One region of the Anoxybacillus sp. FSL W8-0382 genome, then DNA from elsewhere that is predicted to be linked to it. Evidence: predicted binding sites of a transcription regulator. Region 1 holds the regulator's gene; each other region holds the start of a gene.

The links. The regulator Rex, encoded in region 1, represses fermentation and respiration genes when NADH is low (regulators of the CRP and FNR family bind a similar motif). The targets are predictions, from matches to a motif close to TTGTGAAATATTTCACAA.
Region 2: a site for Rex is predicted at 1,587-1,604, ahead of hcp (hydroxylamine reductase). Genes of this name have one in related genera too.
Region 3: a site for Rex is predicted at 1,834-1,851, ahead of NSS60_RS05640 (NarK family nitrate/nitrite MFS transporter). Genes of this name have one in related genera too.

What each region holds. Positions count from the first base shown of each region.
Region 1 is NZ_JBBOPX010000001.1:212,362-215,645, reverse strand. Features, by position in the region: gene groES (co-chaperone GroES) at 1-87, opposite strand, end outside; gene NSS60_RS01260 (CPBP family intramembrane glutamic endopeptidase) at 391-1,128, shown strand; gene NSS60_RS01255 (YdiK family protein) at 1,125-1,298, shown strand; gene NSS60_RS01250 (redox-sensing transcriptional repressor Rex) at 1,308-1,943, opposite strand; gene NSS60_RS01245 (ABC-F family ATP-binding cassette domain-containing protein) at 2,171-3,284, shown strand, end outside.
Region 2 is NZ_JBBOPX010000001.1:1,384,094-1,387,377, forward strand. Features, by position in the region: gene NSS60_RS07330 (thermonuclease family protein) at 1-209, shown strand, start outside; gene hcp (hydroxylamine reductase) at 240-1,529, opposite strand; TPP riboswitch at 1,693-1,808, shown strand; gene thiM (hydroxyethylthiazole kinase) at 1,865-2,659, shown strand; gene thiE (thiamine phosphate synthase) at 2,660-3,284, shown strand, end outside.
Region 3 is NZ_JBBOPX010000001.1:1,068,856-1,072,139, forward strand. Features, by position in the region: gene NSS60_RS05625 (TIGR04053 family radical SAM/SPASM domain-containing protein) at 1-80, shown strand, start outside; gene NSS60_RS05630 (DUF6803 family protein) at 92-292, opposite strand; gene NSS60_RS05635 (IS256 family transposase) at 384-1,550, shown strand; gene NSS60_RS05640 (NarK family nitrate/nitrite MFS transporter) at 1,936-3,267, shown strand.

The DNA.
Region 1 (3,284 bases):
TGTGTCTGGTAAGACAATTCCGCTCGCTGTTTTTTCTTCAGTTTGAATTAATTCAATGACAATACGATCACCTAGTGGCTTCAACACGGCAAACGACCTCCTTAATTAGATTTTCGTTCCGTTATTAGCACTCATTCTTATTGAGTGCTAACACACTTATTATATTAATGAACTTTTTTTAATTTTGCAAGTAGGAAGTTAAAAATTTTTCATTAAATGATTCCCTCTTTAACATTATGTCTTTCCTTTCGAAATTCATACAAAAAATATGATAAAATGAAAAAGTATTCAATTTAGAAAGCAGAGGACGATCATTCGCTCAGCTAAGGAAGCAGACGCTTAGAAAATGCTCGTCTAAAGCTAGACAATTTGCACGAAGGGGTTGAACATGTGAAAAAGCAATATTGGTATGTCATCATTACATACGTCGCTATGCAACTATCGAGTTTAGTCGGCGTTCCTTTACTTGCGCATAGCGGATTTATTAACGCATCAAATAAAGATATAGCCATATCGATCGCTTCTGGTTACTGGGCTGTTATTAGTTTCCCGATTGCTCTTTTTCTCGTTCTTTATTTTATGAAAGAAGATATGAAATACTCATATGATCGCCATCAAGCATCGATTGGCATGTCATTCTTTTGGGCGATTGGGGGGTTTTTGCTCGCTCTTTTCGCCCAAGGCATTGCAGCTAATATTGAGATGCACCTATTTGGTGTCGAAATGGGGTCCGAAAACACGAGACGCATCGTTGAAATGGTCAAATTGACACCAGCTCTTATACTCGTTACATCAGTCGTCGGACCAATTTTAGAGGAAATCATCTTTCGGAAAATTATTTTCGGGACGTTGTATCAAAAATACAATTTTTTCTTATCAGCGCTCGTCAGTTCACTTTTATTTGCTGTTGTTCATTTAGAGTTTGAACATTTGCTCTTGTATGCGACAATGGGGTTTGTGTTCGCCTTCTTATATGTGAAAACAAAACGCATTCTCGTACCTATTGCAGCACACGTGTTGATGAACACGTTTGTCGTTGCCATACAAATATTATTCGCTGAAGAAATCGAGAAGATTATGCGCGAAGCAGAACAAATGCAATTCGTCATTTGGAGGCTGTTTTCATGAAATATGAACCACTATTTTACTTTCTAATGGGCATTTTATTTACTTATTTTGCTGTGGATAGTGCTGATGACGGCATTTGGGACGTAACAACAATGCTGTTCATCCTAATTGCAACATTTGATTTTGGCACAGCTATTCGCTCTTTATTGAAAAAAACCTCCCGCTCATAAACGGGAGGTTTATTCATTTCCGTAATGCTTTAAAAAATAAACGAGTGACTGCAATTCGACCGCTAAATCAATATGATGAACACGAATGTGTTCTGGCACATGCAGGCGAGCAGGTGTAAAGTTTAAAATCCCTTTAATCCCCTGTTGAACAAGTCGGTCAGTAATCGGTTGAGCAACTTGGGCAGGAACAGTTAAAATCGCTACGGCAATTCCCCCGAGTTTCTCCTCCAATTCATCTAAATGATAAACCGGAACCCCTCCGACTTCTGTTCCGACTTTATCTGGATCTACATCGAACGCCATCACAATTTTCGTATTATTGTTTTTGCTGAAATTGTAGTTTAAAAATGCAGTCCCTAAATTTCCAACCCCAAATAACGCCACTTCTGTCGTCTCATCTTGGTCTAACGTTTTACGAAAAAATGACAGCAAATAATTGACATTATATCCGTATCCTTTTTTTCCAAGCGCACCAAAGTATGAAAAATCTCGGCGAATCGTTGCTGAATCGACTTTTACAGCTTCGCTTAACTCCGCTGAAGATACACGTTGCTTGCCTGATGCATGCAAGTTTTTCAAAAAACGATAGTACAACGGTAGTCGCTTTGCGGTCGCCTGCGGAATTTTTGGCTGTTCATTATTCACGAGTCAATCCCCCACATTTCCTTTCACAAATAGTTAGCGCTTTCATTTTTCTCTCCTATACGTCTAAAAAATTCTTCCCACTTCTAAACTATACACTATTTTTTTCATTCTGTCTTTCCTTTGTACCCTTTATTATTATTTTTGTCAAATTTGTTATTCGTACACTAGTGTTGCCGAATATCAAGAAAGTACGTTACACTATCAAAAGAAGATTGAGGTGAGAAAGAATGATCATTTTACAAGTAAATCAACTATCCAAATCATATGGAGCAGAACAAGTTTTATCAGACATTAAGCTTGAAATACAAGAAAAAGACCGTATTGCGTTAGTTGGAAGAAATGGCGCGGGAAAATCGACATTATTAAAAATCATTGCCGGACAGTTGTCATACGACACAGGCGAAATCATTAAACCGAAACACGTAACGATCGGTTATTTAGATCAATATACAGGGTTGCAAGCGCATCGTTCCATTTGGGAAGAAATGCTCGATGTGTTTGCCCCGCTACAACAAATGGAAAAACAATTACGCGAACTAGAACAACAAATGAGTTTACATGATGCTGACTATGAGCGCCTACTTGAGCAATATGATCGTTTACAAACAGAATTCAAAGAAAAAGGCGGCTATCAATATGAAGCAGATATTCGTTCGGTTCTCCATGGTCTCCGCTTCTCACAGTACGATTATACGACAAAAGTATCTACATTGAGCGGTGGACAGCGGACGAGGCTAGCGCTTGGTAAACTGCTCCTTACAAGGCCCGATTTGCTCATTTTAGATGAACCGACAAACCATTTAGATATGGAAACGTTGCAATGGCTTGAACAATATTTAAAAAATTACGATGGAGCCATTCTTATCGTCTCCCACGATCGCTATTTTCTTGACCAAATCGTGACACAAGTGTATGAACTATCACGCACAAAAATAAAAAAATATGTCGGAAACTATACAAGCTACTTACAACAACGTGCTGAACAATTTGAACAACAACTAAAATTGTATGAAAAACAACAAGAGGAAATTACAAAATTAAAAGATTTTATTCAACGCAACATCGCTCGTGCATCAACAACGAAGCGAGCACAAAGCCGTAGAAAACAATTAGAAAAAATGAATATCATCGACAAGCCACTCGGTGATGAAAAATCGGCATCGTTTCGTTTCGAAATCGAACGCCCAAGCGGAAATGATGTGCTAACAGCTAACGATTTAGCGATCGGTTACGATCACATCATTGCAAAAAATCTTTCGTTTCGCATCACTCGCGGTGATAGTATCGCATTAATTGGACCAAATGGAATTGGAAAATCAACTCTTTTAAAAACGATCATCA
Region 2 (3,284 bases), 1.2 Mb from region 1:
TAGAGGATGGAACTTTATACCAAGAAAAAATTGTACAAGAAGGGTTTGCGCGTGTTGCTTACGTATTTGAACCGGACACAAAATATGCAAAAAAATTGTATAAAGCACAAGAAAAAGCAAAAAAAGCAAAAAAACGAATATGGAGTGTCGATGGATACGTGACAGAAGAAGGATTTAATATGAGTGTATGGTTAAATAAAGCTTCGTAAATGTGAAAAGGGCTGGATGAAACAGCCCTTTTAATGTGCGAGCATCGCTTGCATATCTTCTTCTACATCGCCGATAAGTTTGAGACCGAACATGTCTTGTAGGACGCGTAACACACTTTCAGAAATAAAGTGCGGTGCTTTCGGTCCAATTCGAATGTCTTGAATGCCTAAACTAAACAATCCGAGTAAGATTGCAACTGCTTTTTGTTCAAACCATGAAAGAACGATGCTGACCGGTAACTCATTGACCTCACAGCCGAATGCTTCCGCAAGCGCCATTGCAATTTTGACAGTCGAAATCGAGTTGTTGCATTGCCCTAAATCAATATATCGTGGAATGTTCGTGCCAGGAACAACCCCGTAGTCGACATCGTTAAAGCGGAATTTCCCACAGGATGTCGTTAAAATGACAGTGTTTTTCGGTAACGATGTAGCTAACGTGCGATAATATTCACCGCCTTTTCCAGGAGCGTCGCAACCTGCGATAACGAAAAAGCGTTCAATTTTTCCTTCTTTTACAGCTTGAATAATTTCTGGTGAAATTTGAATTACAGTTTCGTGATGGAAACCAGTCACTAACGTTTCATCCGATTCAATGTTTGCTTCTGGAAGTTGTAGCGCTTTCTCAATTAACGGCGTGAAATCATCGTTTTCGATTTTTTGCACATGTTCTAATCCGGCTACATCATATGAAAACATGCGATCAGCATATGAACCTTTTATCGGCATGACACAGTTTGTTGTCGCTAAAATAGCACCAGGGAATTTTTCAAATAGGCGACGTTGATCGTACCATGCTTTTCCGACATTTCCTTTCAGATGTTTATATTTTTTTAATTGTGGGTAACCATGTGCTGGAAGCATTTCGGAATGTGTGTAAATGTTAATTCCTTTTCCTTCTGTTTGTTTTAATAGTTGTTCAAGGGCAAATAAGTTATGTCCTGTAACGAGAATACATTTTCCTTCAATTCTATTTTGCGTTACACGAACAGGTTGAGGAATGCCAAGTCGTTCTGTATGTGCTCGATCGAGTAGTTCCATTACGCGAATGGCTGCTCTTCCGACTTTCATCGCCATGTCTATATGTTCTTGTACGTTAAAGTTAGAGTTTGTTAACGTCATATATAACGCTTCATGTGTCGTTGTATCAACGAACGGATCGGTATACCCAAGTTGATGGGCATGCGTGCGATATGCTGCAATTCCTTTTAATGCAAATACGATCGTATCTTGCAAACTTGCAATTGTTTCATCTTTCCCGCAAACTCCAACAACAGTACATCCCCCTGTTGGTGTTTGTTCACATTGATGACAAAACATGATGACCCCTCCTTTTCTTATTGACACTTTAACAATAGGAGAAAATATGTACGTCGTAAGTGATACATATCACACTTTCATACAAAAATGTGAACGGAATTTGACAATAATCCATATTGAATCAAGAGAAAAAATGTATTAAAATGAAAGAAATTTGAATCAATCAAACTACTAGGGGTGCCGGATGGCGATGGCTGAGAGGAAAACGCGCAATCAGTTTTCCAACCCTTTGAACCTGATCTGGTTTGTACCAGCGGAGGGAAGTAGGCTATGTTTTCAGTACGCAAACTAGTCGACTCTGTCCGACTAGTTTTTATTTTTTTTAGGGGGAATGAATGATGAATGTAGGACAATGGTTAACGCGTGTTAGGAAGGAGTCACCACTCGTACATAATATGACAAATGTTGTGGTGACCAATTTTGTTGCGAATGGTTTGCTTGCTGTAGGCGCATCTCCTGTTATGGCGTATGCAAAAGAAGAAGTAGCGGATATGGTTCGGTTAGCTCGTGCTTTAGTGTTAAACATTGGCACGCTAAACGAAACAGACGTAGAGGCGATGTTAATTGCCGGAAAAGCAGCAAATGAGGCAAACATTCCTGTCATTTTCGATCCTGTTGGAGCTGGTGCGACAGCGTACCGCACCGAAACAGCCAGACGTATATTACGTGAAGTAAACATTTCGATTTTACGTGGGAACGCATCGGAAATTGCGAGCATTGCGGGTGAACAAGTACGTACAAAAGGAGTCGATGCAGGAGACGTTCAAAGTGACCTCGTGGATGTAGCGAAAAAAGCAGCACTCATGTTTCGCTCTGTAGTTGTTGTCACAGGGAAAGATGATGTAGTAACCGATGGAGAACGTATTGTAATCGTCTCAAATGGTGATGCGATGTTAACGAAAGTAACCGGGACAGGTTGTTTGTTAAGTTCGGTATTAGGTGCATTTGCAGGTATAGGAGACGATATGATGATGTCATCAGTTGCTGCCCTCGCTTATTACGGTGTGGCGGCTGAAAAAGCAGCCAAACAAGCAAAAGTACCTGGTTCTTTTCAACTTTCTTTTTTAAATGCTTTACATGAAACGAGCGCAGAAGAAGTTGATCAATACGCGCGTATTCAAGGGGAATAAATGATGAAGCAGAAGCTATCGTTGTATTTCGTTATGGGAAGTATCGATTGTACGAAAGATCCGCTCGCTGTGCTTGATGAAGCAATTAAAGGCGGTATTACAATGTTTCAGTTTCGCGAAAAAGGAAAGGGGGCGCTTACGGGGATTGAAAAATACCGCTTAGCCGAGAAATTACTTGAACGATGCCGAATGTATAATATTCCTTTTATCGTGAATGACGATGTCGATTTAGCCCTCGCTTTACAGGCAGATGGCGTTCATGTCGGTCAAGAAGACGAAGTAGCTGAACGCGTTCGCGATCGCATAGGAGATAAATATTTAGGCGTATCTGTTCACAACTTAAATGAAGTAAAAAAAGCGCTTGCTGCTTGCGCCGATTATGTTGGATTAGGTCCGATTTTCCCAACTGTTTCCAAAGAAGATGCAAAGCAAGCATGTGGACTGACGATGATTGAACATATTCGTGCCCATGAAAAACGTGTTCCACTCGTTGCGATCGGTGGAATTACAGAACAAACAGCCAAACAAGTGATCGAAGCGGGTGCAGACGGAATTGCTGTCATTTCGGCCATTTGCCGTGCTGAACATATTTACGAACAAACAAAACGACTATATGAGATTGTCA
Region 3 (3,284 bases), 860 kb from region 1:
CAGGCGATTACTTAGCGAGTGAGCCATATTGTATTTACATTCCGAAAGCGTGGCGTCAAAAAGAAAAGGTCGGCGAATAGCTGACCTTTTCCTACATATTCATGTGATGTGTTTGTCCGGTTCCTAAGGATGGGTCCAACATACCAAAAATCATTGCAATATGAGCAACAATTAAAAAAATGCCGACGAATATAGCGTGCACTTTTAACCTTTTTTCTTCGTTCCAATTTCGTCCAATAACATGTAAATCTAATAAACTTAATCCAAAGAGTGGAATGATGATGTATAAAATTTTGTGTAAAGCATTTTGCTAGACCAAAAGAAAAAAGGTAGGGTATTCTCTGATTGAACCCAAATATTCCAGAGAAAGGAGAACCCTACCTATGTCCAAAAGTATACCGAATGTCGACTGGGCAAATCAACTGGAAAGTGTCATTCGTCAGTTTGTAAAGGAAAAATTAGAACTGATCATGCGGGAAGAAATCAAACATTTCCTCGAAATCGAACAGGCCGGAACATCGAATATGAGAAACGGCTACTATCAACGAAATCTAGATACGCAATATGGCCGAATTGAAGGCCTTTTGGTCCCAAGGGATCGAAATGGGGAATTTCAAACGCAGCTGTTTGCCCCTTACCAACGTCATACTGGTTGGCTCGAGGAAGCCGTCATCAAAATGTATCAAAGTGGCATGAGTACGAGGGAAATTGGCAAGTTTATCGAACGAATTTTAGGAAATGCCTATTCTCCAACGACAATCAGTCGTATTACCGATGTAGTGAAGGAAGACATCGAGAAATGGCACAATCGTCCTCTACATCAGCGTTATTCGGTTTTATATTTGGATGGTTTATACGTAAAACTTCGTCGCGAAACCGTGGAGAAAGAAGTCATTTATGTGGTGTTAGGGGTGAACGAAGAAGGATATCGCGAAATTCTTGATTTCTTTGTGGGAGGACAAGAAAGCGCCTATGTATGGCAGGAAATCCTTCAACACCTCTATCAAAGAGGCGTCAAGGAAGTGCTTCTGGGCGTATTCGATGGACTACCGGGGTTGGAGGAAGCCTTTAAGGCGGTTTATCCGAAAGCCGATGTGCAGCGTTGTGTCGTTCACAAAGTCCGTAACACCCTCAGCCGTGTTCGGAAAAAAGATCAATTTGAAGTGGCAGAGGATCTCAAACTGATTTATCGCGCGCCGAATAAGGAGATGGCGTTACAAATGTTTCAACAGTTTGAGTCGAAATGGTCCAGCAAGTATCCGAGAGAAGTTCAATCTTGGGCCAATGAGTTGGATGTCCTCCTTACATTTATGGATTATCCAAGCAGTATTCGAAGTGTGATTTATACGACGAATGCCATTGAACGAACGATCAAGGAAATTCGGAAACGCCTAAAACCGATGAACAGTTTGAATAGTTTAGAAGCCACTGAAAAAATCGTGTATTTGACCATTCAAGATTTTAATGAGAAATGGGCAGGGCGAAAGTTAAGAGGATTTGCCGAAGCGCATGAAGCCCTCGAGCGAATGTTTGAAGAACGTTATCATTAACCAAATACTGTAAATAAACAAAATAGGGGGATTCTCCCTTTCCACACAGGAGACTGAATATTCAGTCTCCTGTGTGGAGAAAATCAGTCCCCTATCAATTCAAATCCATTTCAGAGAAACCCTACCCCATTTACATTACACAAAATTCTTGACGGTACCTTCATATTCGTACGGATTTTGGTGGATTGCAGCGACGATGCTCGTTGCGATGCTCATTATGAGACGACTGCACAAAACGATCGCTTAAATATCATTTTTTAACATTGTATGAACATTTCATGATATGTGATGCACATCACATTATTGTTTATACACTTTCTATATGATGAAAGTACAGCAATGATTTTTATAATTATATACTGTTAAAAAAGGAGAGGCGATCGTTATGAGTCAACCATTGAAAACGGCTTCAGATTATGCTGAACGAAAAAGTCGCATCGGTTCATACTGGAATCCAGAAGACCCTGAATTTTGGGAAAAAGAAGGGAAAAAACATGCTCGAAGAAACCTTTGGATTTCTGTTCCAACGTTAATGCTTGCATTTATTGTTTGGCAAATTTGGTCTGTTGTCGCTGTCAGATTAAATGATATTGGATTCCAATTCACGCAAAGCCAATTGTTTACGTTAGCTGCTGTCCCTGGACTTGTCGGTGCGACGCTACGCTTCATTTACACATTTGCGGTTGGAAAATTTGGCGGTCGAAACTGGACTGTTTTTTCAACGGGGATTTTGTTGCTTCCTGCGCTAGGGATTGGAATAGCGGTTCAAAATCCTGATACTCCTTATTGGGTTATGTTGTTGCTAGCTGCCCTCTGCGGACTCGGTGGAGGAAACTTTTCATCTGCATTAGCGAATATTAGCTTCTTTTTCCCGAAGAAAGAAAAAGGAACGGCGCTCGGTATTAACGGCGGTTTAGGAAATATGGGCGTATCCGTCGTTCAGTTTGTCACACCGCTCATTATTACAACGGGTGTATTCGGAGCAATTGGGGGAGAAGGACAAGTTCTCGCTGATGGAACAAAAGTTTGGTTACAAAACGCTGCGTTTATTTGGGTCATTCCGATTGTGTTTTTTACGATTTTAGCATATTTCGGTATGGATAACTTACCAAATGCAAAACAATCTGTATCAGAGCAGTTTGTCATCGTAAAAAGAAAACATACGTGGATTATGACATGGTTGTATATCGCAACGTTCGGTTCGTTTATTGGATATGCGGCAGCGTTTCCGCTTTTATTAAAATCACAATTTCCAGAACACGTCTCGCTTGCCTTTTTAGGAGCATTTTTAGCAGCTGCATTCCGTCCAGTCGGTGGTTGGTTGTCTGATAAGCTAGGAGGGGCGCGCGTAACAAACTACGTTTTAATTGTTATGGGGCTTGGCGCTGCTGCTGTTATGTATTTTACAACTGAAAAACATTTTATCGGATTTATTGTATCTTTCATGATCTTATTTATTGCTGCTGGAATGGGATCAGGGTCAACATTCCAAATGATCCCGATCATCTTCCCACCAAAAGAAGCAGCACCTGTTCTCGGTTTTACGGCAGCGTTTGCGTCGTACGGTTCATTCTTTATTCCAAAGCTATTCGGTTGGGCATCTCAAAACACAGGGACACCAATTACGGCATTTTATTTCTTTATCGCATTTTATGTTGTATCAATTGTGTTAAACTGGTACTATTACGTTAGAAAAAACGCAGAAGTAAAATGTTAAGGGAATATCTGAAAAGG